DNA from 2 places in the Rhizobium sp. CF142 genome. Region 2 is predicted to be linked to the other one. Evidence: riboswitches for the same ligand, from Rfam matches in the RefSeq annotation. Region 2 holds a riboswitch; the other holds the start of a gene.

Region 1 (7,127 bases), on a different contig from region 2:
ACGGCGTCAGCCCCGCATCCGGCCGCGCATCGCCCGGCAGCACCGCAATCAGCGCCCCATTGCGAGCGGCAACCGCGTGCAGCGCCTCGAGCGCATAGTGAAAATAGCTCGCCCCACCCAGCGCCCGCACGATGATCAGCTTCGCATGTCGTGCCGTGCGCTGGACGTAGGTATCGACCGACATCGGATGCTTCAGGCTCATCAGGCTCGCAAGCCTGAGCGTATGCCCGCTCGCCCCGCCGGAATGAGCCGCAGCGATTGCCGCAAGCTCGGTGTCGGCGGCCGAGAGGAACAGGATATCGCCCGGCGACTGGCCGAGGTCGATGGCCTCGTCCCCGTCGCTGATTGTTCCCTGTTGGGCCAGAAGCAGATGCATTCTCTATCCTCAGACGAGCGTTTCGATCGCCTTGCGCACCGCGTCCTGATCCATCTCGTGCAGGCCGATGACGACAAGGCGCGTGCTGCGGGCTTCGCCCTGTGCCCAGGCGCGGTCGAAATACTGGTCGATGCGGGCACCCACGGCCTGCAGCTGCAGGCGCATCGGCTTGCCGGAGACATCGATGAAGCCCTTGAGACGCAACACGTCATGCTCGGCGATGATGCCCTTCAGCTTCTCGACGAAACCTGATGTATCGGCGATAGCACCGAGTTCGACGACGAAACTGTCGAATTCGTCGTGATCGTGCGGCTCGCCATCCTCATGCTCCAGCTCGTGATGGGACTTGCGGTTGCCGATATCGTCTTCCGTGCCGATGCCGAGGCCGAGCAGTACGCTTGCCGGCACCTCGCCGTTCCTGGCCTCGATCATCACAGGCTTGCGGGCGATGCGCGAGGCGACCTCGCTCTTCACACGGCCAAGGCCGTCAGCGTCGATCAGATCGGTCTTGTTGAGCACGATCAGATCGGCGCAGGTCAGTTGATCCTCGAAAAGCTCCTCGATCGGGCTTTCATGATCGAGCGATTCATCCTCGACACGGCGTGCATTGACAGCATCATGGTCATCGGCAAAACGCCCTGCCGCAACAGCGGCGCTGTCGACCACGGTGATCACGCCGTCAACGGTGACTTCGCTGCGGATATCCGGCCAGTTGAAAGCGGCGACCAGCGGCTGCGGCAAGGCGAGGCCCGAGGTTTCGATGACGATATGGTCGGGGCGCTGGTCGCGCTCCAGAAGCTTCGTCATGGTCGGAATGAAATCGTCGGCGACCGTGCAGCAGATGCAGCCATTGGTGAGCTCTATAATATCGTCCTCGGTGCAATTCTCCGCCCCGCAGCCCTTCAGCACGTCGCCATCGACGCCGAGATCGCCGAACTCGTTGATGATCAGCGCAATCTTCTTGCCGCCGGCATTGGTGAGCAGGTTGCGGATCATGGTCGTCTTGCCCGCACCGAGGAAGCCGGTGATGACGGTTGCGGGAATTTTCTGCTGCATGGATTTAACCCTTCATTTTCAGCGGCAGACCTGCCGCGATAAAATACACTTCGTCGGCCGAAGCCGCGATCATCTGGTGCAGCCGGCCCGCATGATCGCGAAACTCCCGCGCCATGCGGTTCTCAGGCACGATACCGAGGCCGACTTCATTGGAAACGATGACGAGCCGCGCCTTTGCCTGCGGTAGAAAGGCGGCAAGGGCGGCGGATTGGGCGGCGATATCGCGCCCCTCCATCATCAAATTGGTAAGCCACAGCGTCAGGCAATCGACGAGAACAGCCCTGCCCTCGCCATCGATGGCCGCAAGGCGTTCGATGAGATCGAGCGGTTCCTCATGCGTGGTCCAGGAGGAGCCGCGATCGGCCTTGTGCTGGTCGATGCGCGCCTGCATCTCATCGTCCCAGGCGCGGCCGGTGGCGACGTAGTGGCGCTCAAGGCCGCTTGTGGTGACGAGGTTTTCGGCGAAGCGGGATTTGCCGGAGCGGGCGCCGCCGAGGACGAAGGTGGCGGTCATGCCGAAACGCTCCTCGGAGAGAGGGCATAGCGAAGGCTCATTCCGGGTTTGCGTTCCTTGACCTTGGAGAGTGTAACACCCCCCTCTGTCCTGCCGGACATCTCCCCCACAAGGGGAGAGATCGGCAAGAGGCCAGACCTTCGCCCTACATCTGTTGTTTGGGAAGAGCGTTGCCACGATTCAATCTCCCCCCTTGTGGGGGAGATGTCCGGCAGGACAGAGGGGGGTGCCGCATACTCGACGGAAGAGGCCGAACGCACCGTACCGGCGCCTCCACATCGCACCACCAGAGGCGGCGCTGAATCAAATCCTTCAGCCAAGACAACCTCCGTGCTGGCAGCGGGCAAACGGCCCAGTATGGGCATTATGCCCGGCACGGATGGCAGGTCTCCTGGCTCGCAGTTTTCGGCCGCGACAGGGGCAGACCGTTTCCGGTCGCCCCTGATCGTGCCAGCGGATCTGCCTCGCCTTCCCGGCTGCATCTCGTGAAAAGGCGGACGATTCGTAGAATTAGAGGCGTCCTGCCCCGGCTGATCACGATGCATTCCCAGTGGCTTTTCCGGCACTTGTCCCGCCTTGCCCGCTTGCAGAATGCAAAACCGTCGGCGCCGCAATCGAAATGCCGGATGGAAGACCCTGACTGCTCTACAGTCGCGGGGTCGGCTGTGATGAAAGCGCCCGGCTTGGGTCCGCCCCGTCACATTCCCTTTTCATCCGGAAGGCTTAAGGCCGATCCGGAACCATCCATTATGTCAATTCATGGTTAGGCTTCCGCCCCAGGCATGTCAATCGGTGCACCGGGCGCGCATAGCGCTCATCTCGACTTACACTACCGATATTATCGTCTTTAATCAAAGGCTTGCGTCACAAAAACTTTACAGCCCAGTCGGTATTTTGCCGCAATTGCCGCTCATGCGGATGCCGGCTCCGCCCTTGACCCCCACTCCTGCCGCCTAGTTTCCCCATGATGCTCTCCCGAATGGATATTCGCCGCCTCGGCCCTCTTGGCACCGTCCTCGATCCGGGACGCCTGCGCGCGCTTATCCGACACAGCGAAATGGGCATGGTCTTTGCCGGCGCGCTCGTCGGTATTGCCTCAGGGCTTGCAGTCACCGCCATGAGCTATGTCTCGGAAGAGATGCACAGGCTGATCTTCGGTATAGACGGCACGACGAGGCTCAGCGCCTCTGAGATCGACAGCAAGTTCCTGCTGATGACGGCCCCGGTTGCGGGCGGCATGCTGCTCGGCCTGTTGATCTTCATTCTCGCAAGATGGCGCAAGAAACCGATGGTCGACCCGATCGAAGCCAATGCGCTCCATGGCGGCCGTCTGTCGCTGACCGACAGCATCCTCGTCGCCATCCAGAATCTCGTTTCCAACGGCTTCGGCGCCTCCGTCGGTCTGGAGGCCGGCTATACGCAGCTTGCAGCCGGCATCGCCTCGAAATTCGGCCTGAAGCTGCAGCTGCGCCGCGCGGATCTGCGCGTCCTCGTCGGCTGCGGCGCGGCCGGCGCCATCGCTGCGGCCTTCAATGCGCCGCTGACCGGTGCCTTCTATGCCTTCGAGCTGATCATCGGCACCTACACCATCATCTCGCTGACGCCTGTCGTCGTCGCCGCCCTTGTCGCTACACTGGTTGCCCGGCTGCTCTCCGGCAGCGATTTCATCATCGATGTCGGCAGCTTCGGCGCTGTCCAACCCGCCGACTACGTCCCGGCGATCGCCCTCGGCGCCTTCTGCGCCGGCATCGGCATCCTGATCATGCAGGGCGTCTCTTTCGTCGAGGAACTGGCGCGCAAGAGCTCGATTGCGCTGCCCTTCCGCCCGGCACTCGGCGGCATCGTCGTCGGCCTGTTGGCGCTGGTCTCGCCACAGGTGCTGGCCGCCGGTCACGGCGCGCTGCATCTGAACCTCTCCCATGAGATCACGATCCCGGCGCTGATTGGACTTTTCCTCCTGAAATCGGTGGCGTCGGCCGTCTCCATCGGCTCGGGCTTCAGGGGCGGCCTGTTCTTCGCCTCACTCTTCATGGGAGCGCTGCTCGGCAAGCTCTTTGCCTATTCCGCCCCCTATTTCGCCGATGCGACGCTGACGCCCGTGATCTACGCCGTCGTCGGCATGAGTTCGCTCGCCGTCGCCGTCATCGGCGGGCCGCTGACCATGACCTTCCTGGCGCTGGAGATTACCGGCGACTTTCCGATCACCGCCCTGGTGCTCGCCGCCGTCATCACCTCCTCGCTCGTGGTGCGCACCACCTTCGGCTACTCCTTCGCCACATGGCGCTTTCACCTGCGCGGAGAGAGCATCCGCAGCGCCCATGATGTCGGCTGGATCCGCAACCTGACCGTCGACAAGCTGATGCGATCAGACGTGAAGAAGGCAAAGCTCGGCATAACCCTGGACGAGTTCAAAGAGGCCTTCCCCATCGGCTCGACGCAGCGCGTCATCCTCGTCGACGACGGCGACAAATATGCCGGCCTCGTGCTCGTGCCGGAAATCTACGCCAACCCCACCAGCGCGCAGGACGAAGCCCAGAATCTCGCCGATTTCATCCGCTATAAAAACGATTTCCTGCAGCCGCAGATGAACGCCAAGCAGGCGGCCGCGATCTTCGACAAGACCGAAAGCGAAGCGCTCGCCGTCGTCAACAATCTCATCGAGCGCAAGGTGGTCGGCCAGCTCAGCGAAAGCCATACGCTGCGCCGTTACACCGAAGAACTCGACCGCCGCCGCCGTGAGGTCTCAGGCGAGATCTGAGGCGCTAGGCTTTCCGAAAATCGATTCCGATTTTAGGGCCGATGCTGTAGTCGGCACCGCGAGCTTGAACACGTCCGCCCTCCTCGAAACGCCGCGCAATTCGAACGATCCCAGATGCTCGCAGGCGACACCGCAGGCAGCCGCGAAGCTTTCCGACATCAGGAGGTCCTGGCCGAGTTCGCCACAGAGTTTCTCGAGCCGCGAGGCCTCGTTGACGGCCCTGCCGATCACAGTGAAATCAAGCCTGCCGCGGGCGCCGACATTTCCGTAGAACACCTCGCCGAGATGCAGGACGACGTCGACGCCGATATCAGGCCCGCCCTCGCGCGCTCGCTGACGATTGAGCGCCTCGTTTGCCTCCAGGACATTTCGGGCCGAGACGAGCGCAGCCATGCAAGCCGTCTCGGGATCCTCGCCGTCTTCACCGCCTGTCGGAAAGATCGCCAATACGCTGTCGCCCATGAACTTGAGGATCTCGCCGGAATTTTCCTCGACATGCCGGCCGATCAGCTCGAAATGCTCGTTCAGAAACCCGGCGATCTCACCGGATTGATAGACCTCGGTCAACGCCGTGAAGTTTCTGAGGTCCGCAAGCAGGATCGCGGCATTGATGGCGCCTCCCGTTCCTCTCTGGACCTCACCCGCAAGGATGCGCGCACTCGTCTTGGCGCCTGTATAGACGGCAAGGATATCCGCAGCGGTTTTCGAAGCCGCGATGCGGTAGCAGGCCAGCCCCAGCGCCGGGAAAAGCGTTGCGATGATCGCCAGTTGATCATCGGAAAATCCGCCCGGCCTGTCGCTTGTCAGGGACAGGCTGACCCCGCGCAACGCAGCTTCCTTCGGGAATTCCAGCAGGCTGACCAGATGATCCGTGCCACCGCCGAGCGCGAATTCTGCAAGCTGCGGATAGTCGTCGACACCCTCCCCATTGGCAATGATCCAGCGCCCCGACGTTTCACCGCGGCCCAACAGATAATAGATCGGTGTCTTCTCGAAGCTCAGCTGCGCCGCGCTGCCATATTCGGCCGTCTCGATGGTGGTCGCGCCGCCGCGCACGAAATTGGCCGAGATGCCGGCGTACATGGGGTGAATGGATGGCATCGCGATACTACCGCGCCAGATGGGAAAGCCATCCGCGATCAGCCGGTCGCACAAACCGGCAATGAGTTCGCTGATATGCTCGCTCTTGATTCCCTCGTCTATAAGCCACTGAATATGATTGTTAATTTCGGAACCTCCACATGGGCCGGTACAATTCTATGATGGGAAATAGGGCGAATGGGCGGCAACGCCGAAGTGGGCCGCGACCTCCGGCAATGGCTGCAAGGCCGATGTTTCTAACCATCCATCCCGGCAACGATAACCGCCGGGCAGGCGAAGAGAGAACGATACCTGGCAACCCCTTCATTCGCCTGCTTCGCCTCCTCGTACCATTCCCGGGCAATGGAGACGGTGCGGAATTCGATGATCACAAGCCTGTTCATCTCCCTGTTTCCCTGGACCGGCTGGACCTTGCCTCCCGGAGATCGGACACGGCCTCCATGGAACGTCATATCCGGCGATATACACGCAAGATAATCATCGATCGCCTGATCTTTGATATCGGGATGGATTTCGAGAATGAAATAGGCGCTCATGGATCGCTGCCTGTAACAAGGGCCGAACAGCCATGCGAGAGTATCGACATGATGCTGACGATTTCTTAGAATATCGAAACAATTAGTTCGGAGATCTAAACGTTTTGCCGAAAAAGTCAACTGACCGCCTCGCGCGCTACATTCCAACAGTCCAGCTGTTTTCAGCCAGGCTCGTGCTGTTCCATCAGAAGATGGCCGAGAAGGTTGGTCTGACCGGCACCGAATTCAAGTGCTTCCGGCTGCTGGAGCAGCTCGGCCCGCTGTCGATGACGGCCCTGTCGCGCGAGGTCGGGTTGAAGGTCGGGACGGTCAGCGGATTGATCGATAAGCTGGAGACGACCGGCTTCGTCGTCAGGCGACGTGATGAGACAGACAAGCGCCGCCTTGTCCTGGTTGCTTGCCCCGAGGCATCGGCACGCGCCAGCCGGCTCTACGAGGAGCATGGCGAAGCGATGGCCGCAATGCTGGAGACCTACAGCGAGGCCGACTTCAATCTGCTGCTATCGTTTCTGACCGATGTCGGCAATATCCTTGCCCGCTCCTCATCCTCAGCGCCGAAGGAGCCTCACCCCGAACGGACCTCCGACCGTTGAGACGAGGAGCGGTGGAAAACGCCGCGGGATCAAAGCACCTGTCTGCGCTCACATCCTGACTGTCATGCCCCCGTCGACGGTCAGCACGTGGCCGTTGACGAAGGAGGCCGCACCGCTTGCGAGAAACAGCGCCGCGCCGGCGACCTCATCCGGGCGACCCCAGCGCTGGACTGGGATGCGCTGGCGCACGAAA
Region 2 (7,127 bases):
CTGCATGCCGATTTCAGCGCGCTGCAATGGATCATGAATGCCTATACGATCGCCGTGACGACGGTGCTGATGGCGGCAGGCACATTGGCCGATCGCTACGGCCGCAAGCGCGTCTTCCTGATCGGCATTGCCGCCTTTGGCCTCACCTCACTGATTGCCGGCCTTGCTCAGGATGTTTCGCTGCTGATCGTTTCCCGCTTTCTGCAGGGCATGAGCGGCGGCGTGATGCTGATTTGCCAGGTGGCTGTCCTCTCTCATCAATTTCGGGAAGGCCGCGCCCGCAGCATCGCCTTCGGCTGGTGGGGCATCATCTTCGGCATTGGCCTTGGCTTCGGCCCGATCATCGGCGTTGCGATCGTTGCGGCGGCCGGCTGGCAATGGGTGTTCCTCATCCATGCCGTGCTGGCAGCCGTGACGGTAACGCTTGCCGTAACGGGCGTTGAGGAATCGCGTGACCCCGCTGCAGGACGGCTCGATATGGCCGGCATTGCCACCCTTTCGCTGGCGGTCTTCTGCCTCGCTTACTTCATCACCCAGGGTCCGGCTCTCGGCTTTGCCAGCCCTGCAGCACTTGGCATTGTCGGACTTGCCGCGGCAAGCCTCGTCGCCTTCGTCATTGCCGAGAGGCTGAACCCGCGACCGATGTTCGATGCTTCAGTCTTCGGCATTCGCGCCTTCTCGGGTGCCATCATCGGCTCGGCTGCCATGAATATCAGCTTCTGGCCCTTCATGATCTATCTGCCGATCTGGTATGAAGCCGGTCTCGGCTATGGCAGTGTGGCCGCGGGTCTGGCGCTGCTTGCCTATACGCTGCCGACGCTCGTCGTGCCGCCGCTTGCCGAACGGCTCATGCTGCGCTACCGGCCGGGCATCATCATTCCCGGCGGCCTTTTCACCATCGGGCTCGGCTTCCTGCTGATGAAGTCAGGCAGTGCCGCCGCCGCGGCAAGCTGGCTGACGATGCTGCCCGGCGCGCTGCTTGCCGGCATCGGGCTTGGCTTCACCAACACGCCGGTCACCAACACGACAACCGGTGCGGTTTCCAGCGATCGCGCCGGCATGGCCTCCGGCATCGACATGAGCGCCCGGATGATCTCGCTCGCCATCAACATCGCCGTCATGGGCTTCATCCTGTTCAGCGGCGTGCTCTCCCATCTAAGGAGCGCCTTGCCGAACTCGATCGATGCCGGCGATCTACGCCCGCTTGCCGAACGGATCTCCGCCGGCAACATCGCCGCTCTGCCTGATATTCCTGCCGAGACGGTGCATGGTGCGCTGGTCGCAGGCTTCGGCGGCGTCATGCTCTATGGAGCGATCGGCGTCTGGCTTCTCGCTGCTGCGAGCTTCCTCACCTTTGGCCATTGGAGGACACCGGCCTGCGCCAAGGATTGCAGCACCCAGCCGGCCGAGTGACGCACACCCGCGCCAGCTCAAACCGGCGCGGCCTCGCTTTCCACCTGCCCCCAGCCGTCATGGAAAACCAGCTCTTCCAGCGCCACCCGCTGCCGCCAGCCTTTGACCGCCAGTTCCGGCTTATCATAGAGCCGGTCGACGAAGCCGGCGCAGAGCCAGGCGACGACCTCAATATGATCGGGAATGCCGAGGATCTCCTTCAGGTCACCCTCGCGAAAAATGCTGACCCAGCCGATGCCCACGCCTTCGGCTCGTGCCGCAAGCCACAGGTTCTGGATGGCGCAGGCGGTGGAATAGCTATCCATGCGCGGATTGTGGGTACGACCCAGCACCACGCTGCCGCTGCGGGTCGGATCGCAGGTCACGCAGATGCCGAGCGGCGCCTGGACGATTCCTTCGAGCTTCAGCGAACGGTATTGTTCCTGCCGCTCGCCGTCGAACATGCGGGCCGCTTCTTCATTCGCCTTGAGGAAGGCATCGCGTACCCGCGCCCTCACCTCGACGCTCTTCACCAGAATGAAATTCCATGGCTGCATGAAGCCGACCGAGGGCGCGTGATGCGCGGCGGTCAAAAGACGCGTCACCAGATCATCCGGCAAGGGATCGGGCAGGAACTGGCTGCGCACGTCACGCCGCGTCATGATGGCGTGATAGACGGCCTCGCGTTCGGCCGCAGAAAAGCTGGATGCCGGGCAAACGGCATCATCAATGGGTCGCATCGTCAAATCCCCAACAACGCAACCGCCCGCCGTCCGCGCGGGTTGGGTCTATCTTGCCAGGCCGGTCTTCTGACTTTGGCGTCATCCGCTTGGCCGCAGCCTTCCCGGCCTTGCGGCCAGTGGCATTCTATGCGGCAAGCGTCGGCCTTACAGCGTTGGGCACGTTCCGGTCTTGCACCGGATTCCCGATTCTCCCGCTTATGAAAGCGGGCACCTGACGGGTGATCTATGGCGCGGAAACGGCATGGCGGCAAGCTGCATGCGACATTCATTTCGTGGACAGGCTGAAAATGCTGGCCTAGAACGAGACCCGACGCCGCTGGCGCCGAATCCTCTCTCATTGCCTTCCGGTTGCCCGTGTCCCGCCTAACACCAATGATCCTTGCGGTCGCCCTGTTCATGGAGCAGATGGATTCGACCGTGATCGCCACCAGCCTGCCGGCCATTGCCTCCGATATCGGCACCTCGCCGATCGCGCTGAAACTTGCGGTAACGAGCTACCTCGTGGCGCTCGCAATCTTCATTCCGATCAGCGGCTGGATGTCGGATCGCTTCGGTGCACGCAAAATCTTCCGCCTGGCGATCTTCGTCTTCATGGTCGGCTCGGTCGCCTGCGCATTCTCCAATTCCATCGCCGCCTTCGTCATCTCCCGCCTCATCCAGGGCGCTGGCGGCTCGATGATGACGCCGGTCGGGCGATTGCTCCTGGTGCGCGGCACGCCACGTCACCAGCTGGTGAATGCCATGGCATGGTTGACCATTCCGGCGCTGATCGGCCCGATCATGGGCCCGCCGATTGGCGGCTTCCTGACAACCTATCTAAGCTGGCACTGGATCTTCTGGATCAATGTGCCAATCGGCATTATCGGCATCGTCCTCGTCACCCGTTTCCTGCCGGTCGTCGAGCCGCGCAGCCCGAAGCCGATGGATTTTCCGGGCTTCTTCCTGTCGGGTATCGGCTTTGCCGGTTTCGTCTTCGGCCTCTCGGTCATCAGTCTGCCCGCCGTTCCCGTCATCTACGGCTATGTCACTGTCGCCGTCGGCGTCCTCTCCGGCATTCTCTATTTCGTGCATGCCAGGCGCACGCCGCACCCGCTGCTCGATCCCAAGATGTTTCGTTACCCGATGTTCCGGGCGGCGATCCTCGGCGCCTCGAATTTCCGCATGGGCCTCGGCGCGCTGCCCTTCCTCATGCCGCTGATGCTGCAGCTCGGCTTCGGCCTGACGCCGCTCCAATCCGGCTCGATCACCTTCATCAGCGCTCTTGGCTCCATGGGCTCGAAATTTGCGGCTACCCGCACCTATAACGCCTTCGGCTTCCGCAACGTCATTGCGCTGACGACCTTCCTCGCAGCGATCTTCCTCGGCGTGAACGGCTTCTTCACCGCGGAAACGCCGATGTACGTCATCATGGGCTGTCTTCTCGTCGGCGGCCTTCTGCGCTCCATGGCCTTTTCCGGCGTCAACGCCATGGCCTTCGGCGATGTGGACGAGGCCGACAGCAGCCAGGCAACCGCCATCAATGCGGTAGCGCAGCGCATCTCCATGGCCATGGGCGTTGCCGTCGCCGGCACGATCCTGGAAATCTCCTCGAGCTTCCACGGCGGCAAGCTTTTGGTCTCGGATTTCCATATCGCCTTCTTCATCGTGGCCGCGATATCAGCACTTGCCTGCATCACCTTCCTGCGCCTGCCTGCCAATGCCGGCGAAGAACTGACGACACGCCGCCACAAGAACAGACATGCCGAGGCGGCAGAACCGAAAGAGGCCCAAGGACAGGCAATGGCCGAGAGCCGCTGAAAACTTCACGGATCTGTCGTTTTTCCTCACAGATTCCACGTGACAATTCCGATCGGCATAGCTACATAGCCTGCATGTCGATTTCGTCCGTTTACGCATCGCGATTTTATTCGTACCGCTGCTTCCAGCGGATGCGGGTCTGTGCGTAACCGAAACTAACGCGACGACACACCCGAACAGCCGCTAGTCAACCTGGCGGCTTTTTTGTTCCGCCACGGTATGACCAAACAGGAGAGCATACCGTGACTGACACCATTGATGATCTGCGCATCGTCGAGATCACCCCGTTGACCAAACCTGCCGACATTATCAAGGAAATCCCGCGTGACCGCGCGGTCACTCAGACCGTGACCAGCACACGCGACACGATCCACAATATCCTGACCGGTAAAGACGATCGCCAGCTGGTGGTCATCGGCCCCTGCTCGATCCACGATCCGGCAGCCGCCCGCGAATACGCATCCCGGCTTGTCGAACAGCGACGACGCCTGTCAGGCGACCTCGAAATCGTCATGCGCGTCTATTTCGAAAAGCCCCGCACCACCGTCGGCTGGAAGGGCCTGATGAACGACCCGCATCTCGACGGCAGCTACCGCATCGAGGAAGGCCTGCGCCTTGCCCGCCAGCTGCTGCTCGACATCAACGCCATGGGCCTGCCGGCCGGCTGCGAATTCCTCGACACGATCACGCCGCAATATATCGCCGATCTCGTCAGCTACGGCGCCATCGGCGCGCGCACCACCGAAAGCCAGATCCACCGTCAGCTTGCCTCGGGTCTCTCCTGCCCGATCGGCTTCAAGAACGGCACGGATGGCGGCGCGCGCATCGCGCTCGATGCGATCATGGCGGCCTCCCAGCCGCACCATTTCCCGGCTGTGACCAAGGACGGACAGGCAGCGATTGCCTCCACACGCGGCAACGAGGACTGCCACATCATCCTGCGCGGCGGCAAGCGGCCGAACTATGAGGCCGCTGACGTGCAGGCCGTCATCGCCGAGGCCGTCAAGCTCGGCGTCGACCCGCGCATGCTGATCGATGCCAGCCACGCCAACAGCGGCAAGGACCCGATGAACCAGCCGAAGGTCGTGAAAGACGTCGCCGGCCAGATCGTCGCCGGCAACCATCACATCAAGGGCATGATGATCGAGAGCAATCTCGTCGCCGGCCGCCAGGACCTCGTTCCCGGCAAACCGCTGGTCTACGGCCAGTCGATCACCGACGGCTGCATCGGCTGGGACATGTCGGTCGACGTGCTTGAGAATCTAGCCCAGGCCGTCCGCGATCGTCGCAAGGCCGCTGTCGCGGCTTGAGCCGCTGCATCAGTCGCGGCGGGTAAACCCCGCCGCCCATTCGCAGGGCGGTGGCGTGGTCCTTTTGGGGGTTACCCGTTGTTGATTGCATAGATGAGCAGAGCGGTCCACGCGGATCCGATCACAAATATCACTGACCAGAGCCACATTGCCTCTTTTAAGGCGCGCTCGTTCTTCCTTAGGAAATGCAATAACAGAGACAATATAATTAGAGGGTAAATTTGCGGGGCTACCAAAAGAACTCCAAATAGTGGTCCCCTGAATTGAAATGTATCGGAAATTACATCATATATGTTTCCATAATACCATACCGGCCAAATGATAATGTTTAATGATATGAAGAAAATGATAAATATCATTATCATTGATTTTCTTATCAGGTGTATTTTATTCACGGCTACATCCCACAGATGCCCCAGTTTTATGTTGAATTTTAATGCTTCGTCGAAGCAAAACTATCCTGCGGGCATCGATATGAAAAATGCCCGGTAGCGCAATACGGATTTCAGCGAAGCACTATAGTGCACTGTGGCATCGTTTTCCGTCCAAGGCTCGCGCCGACATATGAATTTTAACGTTGATGGAAGGTTCATGAAGGCGATCCAAGAACACTTTCAGCCGTGGCAATTTTCGTCCGATAAATCGCAAAGATTTACGACCATGATGCCGCGAACGTTGAGCTGCCGGCGCCAGATGAAGTCCACGAATAATTGGGGCTACAAGAATGGTCCCCGCTTAGTACCCGCCACCCCCATCATCTAATGGCGATGCGCGCCCTCAACCTCTCGCCGGGAAATACCGCACATAGGCGAATTCCTCGCCATCGGGCGACCAGTTCGGCACATTGATCGTGCCCTGCCCGCCGAAAAGCTCGAACAGCTCCGTCAGGTTGCCGCCATCCATGTCCATCATGCGCAGCCGCACATTGAGATCGCGCGGATGGTCGAAGACATCAGAGTCGTAGGAGAGGATCAGTACCTTGTCGTTATCAGGCGACGGGTGAGCAAACCAGTTGCCGTAATTGTCCGATGTCACCTGCTGGAGACCAGTACCATCAGGGTGGACACGCCAGATCTGCATCAGTCCGGTGCGGCTGGAATTGAAATAGATCCACTGTCCGTCCGCCGACCAGTCCGGCCCGTCATTGCGGCCCTCGCCATGCGTCAGCCGCTTCTCCTCGCCGCCATTGACCGAGATAGTGTAGATATCGAAGACGTCGTTGCGGATGCCGCAATAGGCGAGCTTGCGCCCATCGGGTGACCAGCCGTGCCAGTAGGACGGCAGGTTCTTGGTGACCAGCCGCGGCTTGCCGCCTTCGATCGGCAGAATGTAGATCGCCGACTTGCCGAACTCGGTCTTGTCGGAAATGACAATTTCCTCGCCATCGGGCGAAATGCCATGGTCATTGTTGCAATGCACGGCAAAGCCGGTATCGACCCGCTCGACGAGATCGCTGCCATCGAGGCGCAGGCGATAGAGCAGCCCGTCGCCGTTGATCAGCAGATAGGCGCCATCGCGTGAGAAATTCGGCGCCTCCACCAGCGCCTCCGTCTGCCAGACGACACGGCTTTCGCCGCGCCTCACATTGAAGATCTCTACCGAACTGCGCATGTTTCCTCCCAGATCTTCGAGGCGTCTCAGCGATCCCGGAACCGATTGGTGATCGGGTAGCGCCGGTCGCGGCCGAAGTTCTTCTTGGTGATCTTTACCCCCGGCGCCGACTGGCGGCGCTTGTATTCGGCGAGATAGAGCAGATGCTCGATGCGGTGGACCGTCTCGACATCATGGCCGCGCGCCACGATCTCCTCGACACCCATCTCCCGCTCGACAAGGCATTCGAGGATGTCGTCCAGAACAGGATAAGGCGGTAGCGAATCCTGATCCT

What was found. A riboswitch is a leader RNA that binds a small molecule or an ion and turns the genes downstream of it on or off. The one in region 2 is predicted to bind cobalamin.
Region 1: it holds a riboswitch for cobalamin, as region 2 does, so the genes downstream of both, cobU (bifunctional adenosylcobinamide kinase/adenosylcobinamide-phosphate guanylyltransferase) here and bluB (5,6-dimethylbenzimidazole synthase) in region 2, are expected to answer to the same signal.

Annotation. Positions count from the first base shown of each region.
Region 1 covers NZ_AJWE01000016.1:5,060-12,186, reverse strand. The annotation lists gene cobN (cobaltochelatase subunit CobN) at 1-376, opposite strand, end outside; gene cobW (cobalamin biosynthesis protein CobW) at 386-1,432, opposite strand; gene cobU (bifunctional adenosylcobinamide kinase/adenosylcobinamide-phosphate guanylyltransferase) at 1,437-1,946, opposite strand; cobalamin riboswitch at 2,310-2,706, opposite strand; gene PMI11_RS04825 (chloride channel protein) at 2,914-4,704, shown strand; gene PMI11_RS04820 (adenylate/guanylate cyclase domain-containing protein) at 4,690-5,805, opposite strand; gene PMI11_RS04815 (DUF1330 domain-containing protein) at 6,042-6,341, opposite strand; gene PMI11_RS35940 (MarR family winged helix-turn-helix transcriptional regulator) at 6,446-6,934, shown strand; gene PMI11_RS04805 (SDR family oxidoreductase) at 6,983-7,127, opposite strand, start outside.
Region 2 covers NZ_AJWE01000135.1:20,912-28,038, reverse strand. The annotation lists gene PMI11_RS34275 (MFS transporter) at 1-1,413, shown strand, start outside; gene bluB (5,6-dimethylbenzimidazole synthase) at 1,431-2,132, opposite strand; cobalamin riboswitch at 2,174-2,365, opposite strand; partial or broken gene PMI11_RS34265 (DHA2 family efflux MFS transporter permease subunit) at 2,451-3,932, shown strand; gene PMI11_RS34260 (3-deoxy-7-phosphoheptulonate synthase) at 4,175-5,242, shown strand; gene PMI11_RS34250 (TolB family protein) at 6,020-6,853, opposite strand; gene PMI11_RS34245 (NAD+ synthase) at 6,880-7,127, opposite strand, start outside.